Regions from separate parts of the Massilia puerhi genome, predicted to be linked through region 2. Evidence: predicted binding sites of a transcription regulator. Region 2 holds the regulator's gene; the other holds the start of a gene.

Region 1 (7,122 bases), 220 kb from region 2:
GACCCAGGCCGTAGTGCCGCGCCCGATCCCCAGGTCCAGCATGCCGCTCGCGCGCGTCCACAGGAAGGGGCGATCGCCGCCATCGTCCCAGGATGCGAGCCGGTTGCCCGCCACTTCGCCCCCTGCCCCGACCGCGACGGGCGTCGATTCGACGCTGCCGAGCGTGTCGATGTCGATCACGCCGCTCGCGCGCGTCCAGGCGAATACGCGCGTGATCTCGTCGTCGATGGTGGTCACGCCGGCGATCAGGCCGGCATCGTTGAGCACGCGGCCTGATGCGGGCTCGGGAAAGGCCGGGGTCACGCCCAGGTCTTCCAGGCCGCCCGCCAGGCTCCAGCGGAACGCTCGTCCGGTGTCGCCGTACGAGCCGGTCACCACGCCCCGGTTGTTGATCGCCCAGCCATACGAGCGGCCGCCGTCGGACGCCGGCAGGATGCCGAGCATGCCGCTGCCGGCGCGCCAGACGAAGGCGTTTTCGATGCCGTCGCGATTGACCGACGTGCCCACGACCTGCCCGGCCTCGTTCAGGCCGTTTGCATAGCTGGCCGCGCCGCCCAGTGAGCCGATATCGTGCGTCGACCTGCCATCGTAGAAATAGCCCGAGGTGCGGCCTGCGCTCACCAGGGTGAACGCCACCTGCCCGGCGGCGTTGATGGCCGGGTAGGTCGCGACCGTGCCAGGACCAAGATGGATGACGCGGTAGCCGGCAGGGGTGGCCGCTGGCGCCAACTGCGCGCATGCCAGCATTATCAGCAGCAGGATTGTTCGAACAAAAACCATGTTGACTCCAGTGAGGTTGGACCAGGCCCGGATCGCGATGCCACTGTGCCGGGCGACGGACTCGATCATGCGCCGTACCCGGCGCGCACGATCGGCGCCGGCACTGGAACCTGCACGCCTCTGCGCTACGCCAATGAATGCTGTGGCATCGATCGCACATCTTGCCGACACCAGCACAGGCTATGAGGCGTTGTCTTACATGTAACGAACGCGACCATATTTACTGTTAAATTATTCATCCTATGTCGATCCCTCCCACTCACCATTCATGTCATGAAAACCTTTCATTGCGACAAGTGTTCACAACAGGTATTTTTCGAGAACACGCTATGTTTTAACTGCGACAGCACCCTGGGCTACCAGCCCGCAACCCGCAGCATCAACAGCTTCGAGCAGGCCGAGGACAATCTCTGGCGCAGCCTGAACCCGGTCGACAAGGGCAAGCTGTACAAGCAATGCAGCAATTATGTGCAGCACAATGTCTGCAACTGGATGCTGCCCGCCGACGACCCGCACGATTTGTGCGAATCGTGCCAGCTGACCGTCGTCATTCCGGCGCTGTCGACCGAAAAAAACCACATCCTGTGGTCGCGCCTCGAAACCGCCAAGCGCCGCCTGCTGTTTTCGCTGGCGATGCTGAACCTGACCCCGGCCTCGAAGGAAACCGAACCCGAGACCGGCCTGGCCTTCCAGTTCCTGGAAGACAGCGTGAGCGACGGGTGCGTGATGACCGGCCACGACAACGGCCTGATCACCCTGAATATCGCCGAAGCCGACCCGGCCGAGCGCGAGCGCACGCGCGAACAGATGCACGAGCGCTATCGCACGCTGCTGGGACACTTCCGCCACGAGAGCGGACATTATTATTTCGACCGGCTGGTGGCCGAGAGTGACTGGATCGACGACTTTCGCGCCCTGTTCGGCGACGAGCGCCAGGATTATGGCGAAGCGCTCAAGCGCCACTACGACGCAGGCCCAGCCGCCGACTGGGAGTCGAATTTTGTCAGCAGCTACGCCAGTTCGCACCCGTGGGAAGACTGGGCCGAGACCTGGGCCCATTACCTGCACATGATCGATACGCTCGAAACGGCGCATGCCTGCGGCCTGGCGCTCAAGCCGCGCAAGGCCGACGAACCGGCGCTCGACAGCATCACCTTGCCCATGAAGGCGGAATCGTTCGACGATACCCTGCACGACTGGTTCGCGCTGACCTATGTGCTCAACAGCCTGAACCGCAGCATCGGCATGCCGGATTCCTACCCATTCAAGCTCAGTACGCCGGTACTGGAAAAGCTGGAATTCGTGCACAAGGTGGTGCGTGCGCAGATAAAGACGAACAAGGCGTAAGCGCCGGCCGGCCGCGCACCGGACGCTGTTTTAACGAGGCGCGCCATGCACCGTCATGACGCGAACGCCGGCATTCTCGTCACAACAGTGCGGCGCGCCATATATTGGTGCGTCGGCCTAACCAGTCTGGGTCTGGGTCTGGGTTTGGGTCTGGGTTTGGGTCTGGGTTTGGGTCTGGGTTTGCGTCTGCGTCTGGGTCGGGGCCGGCGCCGGCACCGACTCCGCCGGCAGCAGGAAATCGCGACTGATGCCATTGCCCAGCTCTTCGACCGCCACCAGGAAGCGCGTCAGGAATTCGTGCAGGCCTTCGTCCAGAATGGCGCCGATCGACACCGTTTGCAGCATGGCGTGCAGTTCCTGCGCCTGGCGCTCGGTGTCCCGCGACAGGTCGTTGCGCACGTCCTGCAGATTGGCCACGACGGCGCACATGCAGGCCACCAGCGAACGCGGCATTTTCTCTTGCAGGATCAGGAGCGCCGCCACCCGTTTCGGCGTGATGGCGTCGCGATACACCTTGCGATAGGTCTCGAATGCCGATACCGAGCGCAGCAGCGCCGCCAGGTAATAGAATTCGCCCTGGGCCCCGGCCTGGATCGTGTCGGACGCCAGGAACCTGAACTTGACGTCCAGGATGCGCGCCGTATTGTCGGCCCGTTCCAGGAAGGTACCCATGCGGATGAAATTGAAGGCCTCGTCCTGGAACATGGTGCCCAGCGTGACCCCGCGCGACAGGTGCGAGCGGTACTTGACCCATTCCAGGAACTGGCCGGGACTATGCTCGAACATGCGGTTCTTGAGGTGCTGCTGCAGCATCAGCCAAGTGGTGTTCTCGGTTTCCCACACCTCGGTCGGCAGGGTGCCGCGCACGGCGCGGGCGTTCTCGCGCGCCGCGCGCAGGCAGCTGGTGATCGAGGACAGGTTGTCCGGATCGCGCACCATGAAGTCGATCACATCCTTTTGCGACAAGGTGGCGTATTTGGCGTCGAATTGCTGGTTCAGTTCAGAGACCCCGAGCATGGTGCGCCAGCCCTGCTGCTCGGCGCGCTCCGACTGCGGCATCAGCGAATACTGGACCCGGACATCGAGCATGCGTGCGGTATTTTCGGCCCGTTCGGTATAGCGGGCCATCCAGAACAAATGATCGGCGGTGCGGCTCAACATGCTAGTTCTCCAGTATCCAGGTATCTTTGGTGCCGCCGCCCTGCGACGAATTGACTACCAGCGATCCTTCCTGCAACGCTACCCGGGTCAGTCCACCCGGCACCATCGACACGTTCTTGCCCGACAGGACAAACGGCCGCAGGTCGATATGGCGCGGCGCGATGCCCGACTCGACAAAGGTCGGGCAGGCCGACAGCGCCAGCGTGGGCTGGGCAATATAGCCTTCCGGATTGGCCAGCAGTCGCGCGCGGAAAGCCTCGATCTCGGCCTGGGTCGAGGCCGGCCCGACCAGCATGCCGTAGCCGCCGGCGCCGTGCACTTCCTTGACCACCAGGTCCGCCAGGTTGGCCAGCGTATAGGCCAGTTCGTCCTTCTTGCGGCACTGGTAGGTGGGCACGTTGTTCAGGATCGGCTCTTCGCTCAAATAGAACTTGATCATGTCCGGCACATACGGATAGATCGACTTGTCGTCGGCCACGCCGGTGCCGATCGCATTAGTGAGCGTCACCCGGCCGGCGCGCACGGCGTCGAGCAGGCCCGGCACGCCCAGCGTCGACTCCGGACGGAAGGCGCGCGGATCGAGATAGTCGTCGTCGATGCGGCGGTAGATGACGTCGACCTGCTTGGGCCCGCGCGTGGTGCGCATATAGACGGTGTCGTCGCTGACATACAGGTCTTGCCCCTGCACCAGCGCCACGCCCATCTGCTGGGCCAGGAATGCATGCTCGAAATAGGCCGAATTGTGCATGCCCGGCGTGAGCACGACCACGGTCGGGTCGATGCTGCCCTGCGGCGCCACGGTGCGCAGGTTGTCGAGCAGCAGGTCGGGATAGTGCTCGACCGGCGCTACCCGGTTACGCGCGAACAGCGCCGGGAACAGGCGCATCATCATCTTGCGGTTTTCCAGCATGTACGACACGCCCGACGGCACCCGCAGATTGTCTTCCAGGACGTAGAACTCGCCCTCGCCGGCGCGCACGATGTCGACCCCGGCGATGTGGGCGTAGATGTCGGAAGGCAGCTTGATGCCCTGCATGGCGGGCCGGTACTGGGCGTTGTTCAGGATTCGCTCGGGCGGAATGATGCCGGCCTTGAGGATGGCCTGGTCATGATAGACATCGTGCAGGAAGCGGTTCAATGCCGTCACGCGCTGCACCAGGCCGGTCTGCAGGCGCGCCCATTCGGCGGCGTTGATCACGCGCGGGATGATATCGAAGGGAATCAGCCGTTCCTTGCCGGCGTCGTCGCCGTAGACGGCGAAGGTGATTCCCACGCGCTGGAAGTTCAGCTCGGCCTCGGCCCGCTTCTGCTCGATCAGCCCGGTCGGCTGTTGCGCGAGCCAGTCGGCAAACGGGCCGTAATGAGGCCGCACGGTTGCCGCAGTGGAATACATTTCATCATAAAAGTTCGGCATCGATTCCTCCTGTCCCCAAGTACTATCAAGAAACGTGCCAGCGGTGCGTTTCAATTTTATTAATCGATTATATTGTGGGTACGAATCATGCTTAAACACTCCTGAACCGCGCTCAATTTTTGCGCACCATATGTCGCGTGCACTTCGACCGCGCCGCACCCCCGAAAGGCATTCCGCATGGCTATCCGCATCGCGCTCCATCACAAGACCAGCTACCGCTACGACCGCCAGGTTGCCCTGTCGCCGCATGAGGTGCGCCTGCGCCCGGCGCCCCACGCACGCACCCCGATCCTGTCGTATTCGCTGTCGGTGCAGCCGGAACAGCACTTCATCAACTGGCAGCAAGACCCTTACGGCAATTACATCGGCCGCTTCGTGTTCCCCGAAAAGACCGACGTCCTCGAGTTCACGGTCGACCTGGTGGCCGACATGACCGTCATTAATCCATTCGATTTCTTCGTCGAACAATATGCGGAAGTCTTTCCGTTCTCCTATCCTGCCCCGCTCAGGACGGAACTGGGTCCGTATCTGCAGACCGAGGCGCCGGGTCCCCTGCTCAAGGAGTGGGTCGCAACGACGCACCGCGAACTGCTGGCCAAGCCAATGGGCACGAACGACTTCCTGGTCGCCATCAACCAGCGCCTGCAGCGCGATATCGCCTACCTGCTGCGGATGGAACCAGGTGTGCAGACGCCCGAAGAGACCCTGCAAAAGCGCTCCGGCTCATGCCGCGACAGCGGCTGGCTGCTGGTGCAGATCCTGCGCGAGATGGGGCTGGCGGCGCGCTTCGTGTCCGGCTACCTGATCCAGCTGACCGCCGACCAGGCCGCGCTCGACGGCCCCAGCGGCCCGCTCGAAGACTTCACCGACCTGCATGCATGGACCGAGGTGTTCGTCCCCGGCGCGGGCTGGATCGGGCTCGATCCGACCTCGGGCATGCTGGCCGGCGAAGGCCATATTCCGCTCGCCTGCACCGCGATGCCGGCCTCGGCCGCGCCGGTGACCGGATTCAGCGACAAGGCCGAAGTCACCTTCGTCCACGAAATGAAAGTCACCCGCATCCACGAGGATCCGCGCGTGACCAAGCCCTACACCGAGGCCGACTGGCAAAAGATCGACCGCCTGGGCCAGCAGGTCGACGCCGACCTGGTCAACCAGGACGTGCGCCTGACCCAGGGCGGCGAGCCCACCTTCGTCTCGATCGACGATATGGATGGCCCGGAGTGGAACACGCTGGCGCACGGCGACAAGAAGCGCGAGCTGGCGGGCAATCTGATGCACCGCCTGAAGCAGCACTTCGCGCCGGGCGGCATGCTGCATTACGGCCAGGGCAAATGGTATCCGGGTGAGCCGCTGCCGCGCTGGGCGCTGAATATCTTCTGGCGCGTCGACGGCCAGCCGATGTGGTCCGACCCGTCCCTGTTCTCGGACGAACACCTCGACGACGGCTATGGCGGCGACGAAGCCGGCCGCTTCGTGGCGGAACTGGTCAAGGCGCTCGGCCTGCCCGCGGGCAGCGCGATTCCCGCCTATGAAGACGTGTTGCTGCAGGCCCAGCGCGAACAGGCGCTGCCGCGCAACCTCGACCCGCTCGAGGCCGACCTCAAGGCGCCCGAGGAACGGCGCCGGCTGGCGCGCCTGCTCGAACGCGGGCTGGGCACGGTGGCCGGCTATGTGCTGCCGCTGCAAGCGCGCGAGTTCGACCCGGCCACGATGCTCGGCAGCAGCTGGCGCACCTCGCGCTGGCCGCTGCGGCGCGAACACCTGTACCTGATCGAAGGCGACTCGCCGATCGGCCTGCGCCTGCCGCTGGCCACGCTGCCATGGGTGCTGCCCGAAGAACGCGATCCCGGCTTCGATGTCGACCCGTTCGCCGCGCGCGGCGCCCTGCCGGCCGTGAAAAAGGACAAGCGCCCGACCCTCGGCCTGGCCGCCGGCAAAGGTGCGGACAAGGCCGCCAAGCCGGCCGCCGCCGCACCCGAGCCGGCCGCGCGCGACGTGATCCACACCGCGCTGTGCGTCGAAGTGCGCGCCGGGCGCCTGTATATCTTCATGCCGCCGCAAAAGCGCATCGAGGATTACCTGGCGCTGGTCGCGGCGGTCGAGGCCACGGCCGCCAAGCTGAAGATGAAGCTGCGCCTGGAAGGCTATGCGCCGCCGCGCGATGCGCGCATCAAGCTGCTCAGCGTGACGCCCGACCCTGGCGTCATCGAAGTCAATATTCATCCGGCCGCCAGCTGGAACGAATTGGTACACAACGTCACGACCCTGTACCAGGAAGCGCGCCTGACCCGCCTGGGCACCGAGAAATTCATGCACGATGGCCGCCATACCGGTACCGGCGGCGGCAACCACGCCACCCTGGGCGGCGCCACGGCCGAAGACAGCCCGATGCTGCGCCGGCCCGACCTGCTCAAGAG
Region 2 (7,122 bases):
CACGTAGTTGCGGCCGAAGCGCTGCGCCGACGGTTCGTTCAGCGCCGCACCGAAGTCGATCTCGAAGCTCGCCGCCACATGCGGCGGCGAATTGTAGGCGCGGTACATCGCCAGCAGGCCTTGCGCGCTGCCCACGCCCCGGTCGAGGATCTCGTCCTCGTGCTTGCGCCGGGCATTGGCCGGATTGTCCCAAGCCTTCTCGATCGCCGCGCCAGCGGCCTTGCGATCGGCATACGGACGGCCCGCGGTCTGGTCGTCCATGGCGTACACGCGTTCATGGCCCAGGCGGGCCGCCAGCTGCGCCGCGATCATCACGCTTTCATTGGGAGCAACCTCCAGCGCCCGCAGCCGCTCGACCAGGACCCGGTCCAGGCCATCGCCGGCGCGCCGCTCGGCGGCGGGCAAACGCAGCCACTGGACCACGGCCGACGCCTCTTCGCCGCCGGCCAGGAACACGGCCGCCAGGCGCCGCCGCTGGACGGCCGACGGCGCCGCGGGCCATGCGGCCAGCAGTTTCTCGGCTTCGGCGCTCGCCTGCGGCACATCGAGCCCGGTCGCGGCCCTGGCCGGCGCCGTATCCGGGCAATAGCCGTCGACCGCCTCCCGGTAGCGCTCTGGATAGCGGCGCATGGCATCGCACTGCAATCCGGAGCGGTCTTCGACTGCGATGGCCTGCGGTTTCCAGGCCGCCAGCCGCTCGTTCAGCAAGGCCAGGCTCGACGGCTGGAAGGTCTTGGGCAGCTGCGACAGGTGGGGCGAACCGAGCACCATGATCTCGTTGACCGGCCCCGCCGCCGGCCCCTTGAGACGGCTCGGATCGAAGGCCGGCTGGTAATCCTGCGCGGCGGCGGCCCCGCACAAGGTCATCGGGATCAACAGGGCAAGCAGGCGCATCGGTCTTCCTTTCGGCTCATGAAGACCCGATGGTCACACCTCATCCACGCACTGTCACGCAAAAATGGATATGCACATCGTGGATTATGCGAGATGCCTGAGCGGATGCGCGTGCTCGGGCCACACCGGCGCGAAGAAGCGCGCCACCATCTCGGGCGTGACTTGCCCGAGCGTCGGCGGATTCCATTGCGGCGCATTGTCCTTGTCGATCACCAGCGCGCGCACCCCTTCGAGCACTTCGCCATGCTCGAAATTGCGGCGCACCAGCGAACGCTCCATGCGCAGGCAGTCGGCCACGCCGAGCACCGCGCCACGCGCCAGCAACTCGTGCGTGACGCACATCATCAGGGGCGAGCGCTGGCGCATCGCCGCCAAGGCTTTCTGGGCGAACGGCGTCGGGTCGGCTTCGAGCGAGTCCATGATCGCGGCCACCGACCCGGCGTCGAAGTGCGTATCGACCAGCGCACGCTGCGCCTGCAATCGACTCTCGCCCGCCGCTTGCGCGAAGGGGGCCGCGAAGGCGCGGATCGCCGCCGGCAGGTCGGCGCCGGGCGTGGCTGCGATCAGCGCCTGCAGGGCGGCCAGTTCGGCGCCTGGCACGAACACGTCGGCCAGGCCGATATACAGCGCGTCGGCGGCGCCGATCGTCAAGCCGGTCAGGCCCAGGTAGTGGCCAAGACGGCCCGGCGCATGCGACAGGAAATGGCTGCCGCCGACATCCGGGAACAGGCCGATATTCACTTCGGGCATCGCCATTTTCGTGCGCTCGGTCACGATGCGCAGCCCGCACGCCGGGCCGCCCTGGGCGATGCCCATGCCGCCGCCCATCACCACGCCATCCATGATGGCGATATACGGCTTGGGATAGAAATGGATCAGGTGGTTCAGCGCGTATTCTTCGGTGAAGAAATCCTCGAGCAGCGCGCTGCCGCCCATCGGCGTCGCATGCCCCACCTCATGGAAGAAGCGGATATCGCCGCCGGCGCACAAGGCTTTCTCGCTGCTGCTGGCGATGACGACCGCGTCGAGCGCGGCATCGGCTTGCCAGTCGCGCAGGATGGCGGTCAGCGCCCGCACCATCTCGAGCGACAGCGAATTGAGCGCCTTCGGGCGGTCCAGGGTGATGATGCCGGTGCGGTTGGCGATGCGGGTCAGGACGTGGTCGGTCATGGCATGGTCCGTAATGGAGAGACAAGCATTTTACCGAACCGACGCCACGCGCAACACCGGGAGGCTGGATGCAAAAAGGGCGTCCCCTCAGACGCCCTCAGCTAGTGTGCCCTGCGCCTGATCAGGCGACAGCAGCGTCTTCTTCGCCGCCGTGTTCCGGCATGCGTTTAATCGACGTGCGGCTATGGTCCTTCAGCATTTGCTTGTGTTTGAGAATTTGACGGTCCAGCTTGTCCATCAGCGTATCGATCGCGGCATACAGGTCTTGCGCGACGCTCGCCACGTGCAGGGTCTTGCCCGACACCTGGACGTTGATTTCTGCTTTCTGCCTTTTTTCTTTTTCAGTGAGGTTGTCAACGGCCAGGAACACATGGGTGTCAATTACCTGGTCAAAGTGGCGAATAATGCGTTCGAGCTTATTCTGAACATATTCACGGATGGCGGGGGTTACTTCGAGATGATGGCCACTGATTGTGAGGTTCATACACACTCCTTTGAAAATATTGCACCGTGTGGACCACCAGAACGCGACAAGGCACGGTTCGGATGGACGGCGCAGTTACAAGGACTTGCGAAGGCTTACAGGGGGTATCTTGAGGGCTTCCCGGTATTTTGCAACCGTGCGGCGCGCAATGACCATACCTTGTTCCCCGAGCATCTCCGCGATCTTGCTGTCGGATAAAGGGTTCCTAGGGTCTTCTGCTCCTGTCAATTGTGCAATGAGCGCACGGATTGCCGTCGAGGATGCTTCGCCTCCCGCCTCGGTGGCAACGTGGCTGCCGAAGAAATACTTCAACTCGAACATGCCGTGCGGGGTCAGCATGTATTTCTGCGTTGTGACACGAGAAATGGTGCTCTCGTGTAGGCCTAGTGTATCAGCAATCTCACGTAAAACAAGGGGACGCATGGCAACCGCGCCATGGGAGAAAAAGTTGCGCTGGCGCTCGACAATCGCTTCCGCCACACGCAGGATGGTGTCGAAACGCTGGCGCATATTCTTGATGAGCCACTTGGCTTCCTGCAGCTGCGCGCCCATTTGCGCCTCGCTCTTGCCCTGCTTGAGCAGGCTGGCGTACAGGCTGTTGACGCGCAGGCGCGGCATCACGTCCGGGTTCAATGTGACAGCCCATCCGCTCTTCGCGGGGCGCACGATCACGTCCGGCACCACGTAGTCCGAGACGTTGGCGGCAAAGGCCGCGCCGGGATGCGGATTGCACTGGCGGACCACGGCCTGCACCTCGCGCAGGTCTTCGTCGTCGCAGTCGAGCGCCTTTTTCAGCTTGCTGTATTCGCGCTGCGCGAACCAGCCCAGGTAGCCTTCGACGATGGTCAGGGCCATGCGCCGCGTCACCATGGCCACGCCCGGCATGCGCCGGATCTGCAGCGCCAGGCACTCGGCCGCGCTGCGCGCGCCGACGCCCACCGGATCCATGCTCTGGACCAGCGCCAGCGCGCAGCGCAGTTCTTCGATCTCGATCTCGAGTTCTTCGGGCATGCGGGCGTGGATCTCGTCGAGCGGCTCCTCCAGGTAGCCGTTGTCGTCGATCGCATCGATCACCAGCTCGGCCAGGGCGCGGTCGCGCGCCGACAGCGTCGCTTCGCGCACCTGCTCCATCAGGTGTTCGCGCAGGGTGATGGCGCAGGCCTCGAGCTGCGGACGGCCGTCTTCGTCCTCGCCGCCGCCGCCGGACGATCCCGAACCGCCGCCTTCGCTCCAGTCGGCATCGCCGCGCTCGCCGTCGGCGCCGCCCTCGAAGGCCTCGCCCTCCGCCGTCGGCGCCGGCGCGGCGTCACCCTCGGCCTGCGGGCCGGGCGCGGGCGGCGCCTCGGCGCTGGGTGGCGCGTTGTTGATGGCGCCATCGGCCAGCAGGCGCACCGAGCGGTCGAGCGGATCGTCGAGCCGTTCCAGCAAGGGGTTATCGCCCAGTATCTGCTCGATTTCCTGGTGCAGTTCGAGCGTCGACAACTGCAGCAGGCGGATCGATTGCTGCAGTTGCGGCGTGAGCGCCAGGTGCTGCGAGGTGCGAAGTTGCAGTGACTGTTTCATCGGGCCTCGATCACTTACATGCGGAAGTGTTCGCCGAGGTAGACGCGGCGCACCGACTCGTCGGCGATGATGTCGTCGGGCCGGCCGGAGGCCAGCACCGCGCCCTGGTTGATGATGTAGGCGCGGTCGCAGATGCCGAGCGTTTCGCGCACGTTGTGATCGGTGATCAGGACCCCGATCTTGCGCTCCTTGAGGAAGCGCACGATGCGCTGGATCTCGATCACGGCGATCGGATCGACGCCGGCGAACGGTTCGTCGAGCAGCACGAAGCGCGGATTGGTGGCCAGCGCGCGCGCGATCTCGACCCGGCGCCGTTCGCCGCCCGACAGCGACAGCGCCGGGTTCTCGCGCAGCTTCTCGATCTGCAGGTCGGCCAGCAGGGTGTCGAGGCGCTCGTTGATCTGGTCCCGGGACAGCGGCTTGCCGTTATCCTTCTGCAGCTCGAGCACGGCGCGGATGTTCTCTTCGACCGTCAGCTTGCGAAACACCGACGCCTCTTGCGGCAGGTACGACAGGCCCAGCACCGCGCGGCGGTGGATCGGCAGGCTGGTGATGTCGGTGCCGTTGATGTCGATCGAGCCGGCATCGGACGGCACCAGGCCGACGATCATGTAGAACGAGGTGGTCTTGCCGGCGCCGTTGGGGCCCAGGAGGCCGACCACTTCACCGCATTCGACCTGCAGCGAGACGTCGCGCACCACCAGCCGCTTGCCATAGCTTTTCTGCAGACCCTTGACCACCAGGGTGCTGCAATCGCCCAGTTCCATCGGGACTGCCGTCATTGGGCTCCTCCGGCCGGAGTGCGCTTGGGCGACAGGATCAGGGTGCCGCGCCCGCCGCCGGCCTTGGTCTGGCCGCTGACGTCGTTGCGCACGGTGGCCACTTCCTTGCGGCTGTCATACGAGATGAACGGGCCGGTGACCTGGTTGCTCAGGCGGTCGTTTTCCAGTTCCTTGATGAGGGCGTTCGAATACAGGCGCACCAGCTCGGCGCGCTCGTCGTACTCGATGCGCTCGGCCTGGCCTTCGACCCACAGGTTGGGGCCACCGTCGCGCTTCTGGCGGAACGTGGTGAGCTTGCCGTTGTTGGCGGTGAGCGTCACGGTCATGTAGCCTTCGGGCGTTTCCCGGACCACGGCGCGGTCGGCCTTGAGCAACAGCGTACCGCGGGTGAGGATCACGTTACCGGTGAGGGTGCGCACGCCGTTGACCCCATCGAGGTCGGCGGAATCGTATTCGACCTGCGCGGGCTTGAGCGAATCGGCGCGTTCGGCGGCTGCCGTCAGCGACAGCAGGGAAAGGAGTACGGCGGCAAATAATTTATTCATGATGGGAATGCTGATCCTGGGTTATCACGCGGCGCGGGGCTTACTGGCGTGAGCGTGGCGGATAGACGATCCGGCCGCGGCTGGACATGTGCACTTGCTGGGTGGCGTTGTTGGCGACCATGCCGGTGCCTTTCACGCTCGACGCCCCAAGCTGCATGTCGACCGGAAGGTCGGTCTTGACGATCTCTTCGTCGGGGAGCACGGTCAGTGCCTGGGTACGCAAGTGCAGCGACTCGCTCTGCGCCGTCTTCGGGCGCTGCAGGTCGACGTCGCCCATCAGTTCGACCCGATGCTCCTGGTGGAACACCTGCGCGTTCCTGGCGACCACCGTCATCGGCGGGCGGCCCGGCTCGACGCCGCGCAGCACCGGCGCATCGACGTGCGACACGTCGCCATTGGGGATATGCGCCAGGCGCTTGCCCGACAACAGATAACTCGGCTGGCCGTTCTCGGTCATGCGCACGAACGAGAAATTCTCGACGATGTAGTCCGGTTCGTCCGGCGGTCCGCCCAGCTGGGCGTCGATGTCGGAGGCCTGCATCAGCTGCAGCAGCCAGAAGCTGCCGAAGGCGAAGAAGGTGCCGATCACGATCATCGCCAGGAGATTCCAGCGATGCGCGGTACGCTTGTTTTGGACGATGGTGGCCATGCTGCGTGGCCTCAGGCGAAGTACGGCGCGAGCGCCTGGTCGTAGGTGCCCTGGGCGCGCATCACGAGGTCGCACACCTCGCGCACCGCGCCGCGCCCGCCGCCATTTTTGGTGACGTAGTGCGCGCGGTGCTGCACCTCGGGATGGCCGGACGGCACGGCGACGGCGAAGCCGACGCGCGCGAACAGCGGCAGGTCGATCACGTCGTCGCCGATATAGCCGCACTGCTCGGCCGTGAAGCCGGTGGCTTCGAGCAGCTTGGCAAAGCCGATGCGCTTGTCGTGGATGCCCTGGTGGACGTGCGAGATGCCCAGGTCGGCCGCGCGCTTGACGACGATCGGCGACAGGCGCGCGCTGATGATCGCGGTCTGCACCCCGGTTTTATTCAACAGCTGGATGCCCAGGCCGTCGAGGACGTTGAAGGTCTTGGTGACTTCGCCGTCCGGGCCATAGGTCAGGCTGCCGTCGGTCAGCACGCCGTCGACGTCGAAGATCATGACCTTGACGCGCGCCGCCCGTTCCATATGGGCCAGGGGGGTGATGGCCGGGATAAAGGAGTCGCTCATCAGATCACCTTGGCGCGGGTCAGGTCGTGGATGTGCAGCGCACCGACCAGGCGATCGTCGTCGTCGACCACCAGCATCTGGTTGATGCGGAATTCTTCCATCACGGCGACGGCGTCGACCGCGAGCTGGTCGGGACGCACGCGGCGCGGATTGGCGTGCATCACGTCGCGGATCTGGATATTCGAAAAGTCGTGCATGCGCTCGATCACGCGGCGCAAGTCGCCGTCGGTGAACACGCCGACCGGACGCCCTTCGGCATCGACGACGGCGGTCATGCCCAGGCCCTTGCGGGTCACTTCGAGCAGCGCCTCGACCAGCGAGGTCTCTGGCGCCACGCTCGGCACCGCATCACCGCTGCGCATCACGTCGCGCACATGGGTCAAGAGGCGCCGGCCCAGGGCGCCGCCCGGATGCGACAGCGCGAAATCCTGTTCGCGGAAACCGCGCGCGTCGAGCAGCGCCACGGCCA

The links. The regulator sigma-54, encoded in region 2, starts transcription at its own class of promoters, with help from an activator protein. The targets are predictions, from matches to a motif close to TGGCANGNAANCTGCTTT.
Region 1: the regulator sigma-54 is predicted to act here: its motif matches at 4,779-4,796, upstream of GNT67_RS00305 (transglutaminase family protein).

Annotation. Positions count from the first base shown of each region.
Region 1 is NZ_WOFW01000001.1:59,099-66,220, forward strand. Features, by position in the region: gene GNT67_RS00285 (PKD domain-containing protein) at 1-849, opposite strand, end outside; gene GNT67_RS00290 (zinc-binding metallopeptidase family protein) at 1,054-2,127, shown strand; gene GNT67_RS00295 (alpha-E domain-containing protein) at 2,245-3,288, opposite strand; gene GNT67_RS00300 (circularly permuted type 2 ATP-grasp protein) at 3,290-4,702, opposite strand; gene GNT67_RS00305 (transglutaminase family protein) at 4,880-7,122, shown strand, end outside.
Region 2 is NZ_WOFW01000001.1:278,888-286,009, forward strand. Features, by position in the region: gene GNT67_RS01200 (DUF5694 domain-containing protein) at 1-894, opposite strand, end outside; gene GNT67_RS01205 (enoyl-CoA hydratase/isomerase family protein) at 979-2,064, opposite strand; gene hpf (ribosome hibernation-promoting factor, HPF/YfiA family) at 2,186-2,548, opposite strand; gene GNT67_RS01215 (RNA polymerase factor sigma-54) at 2,624-4,111, opposite strand; gene lptB (LPS export ABC transporter ATP-binding protein) at 4,126-4,878, opposite strand; gene lptA (lipopolysaccharide transport periplasmic protein LptA) at 4,890-5,438, opposite strand; gene lptC (LPS export ABC transporter periplasmic protein LptC) at 5,479-6,087, opposite strand; gene GNT67_RS01235 (KdsC family phosphatase) at 6,099-6,653, opposite strand; gene GNT67_RS01240 (KpsF/GutQ family sugar-phosphate isomerase) at 6,653-7,122, opposite strand, start outside.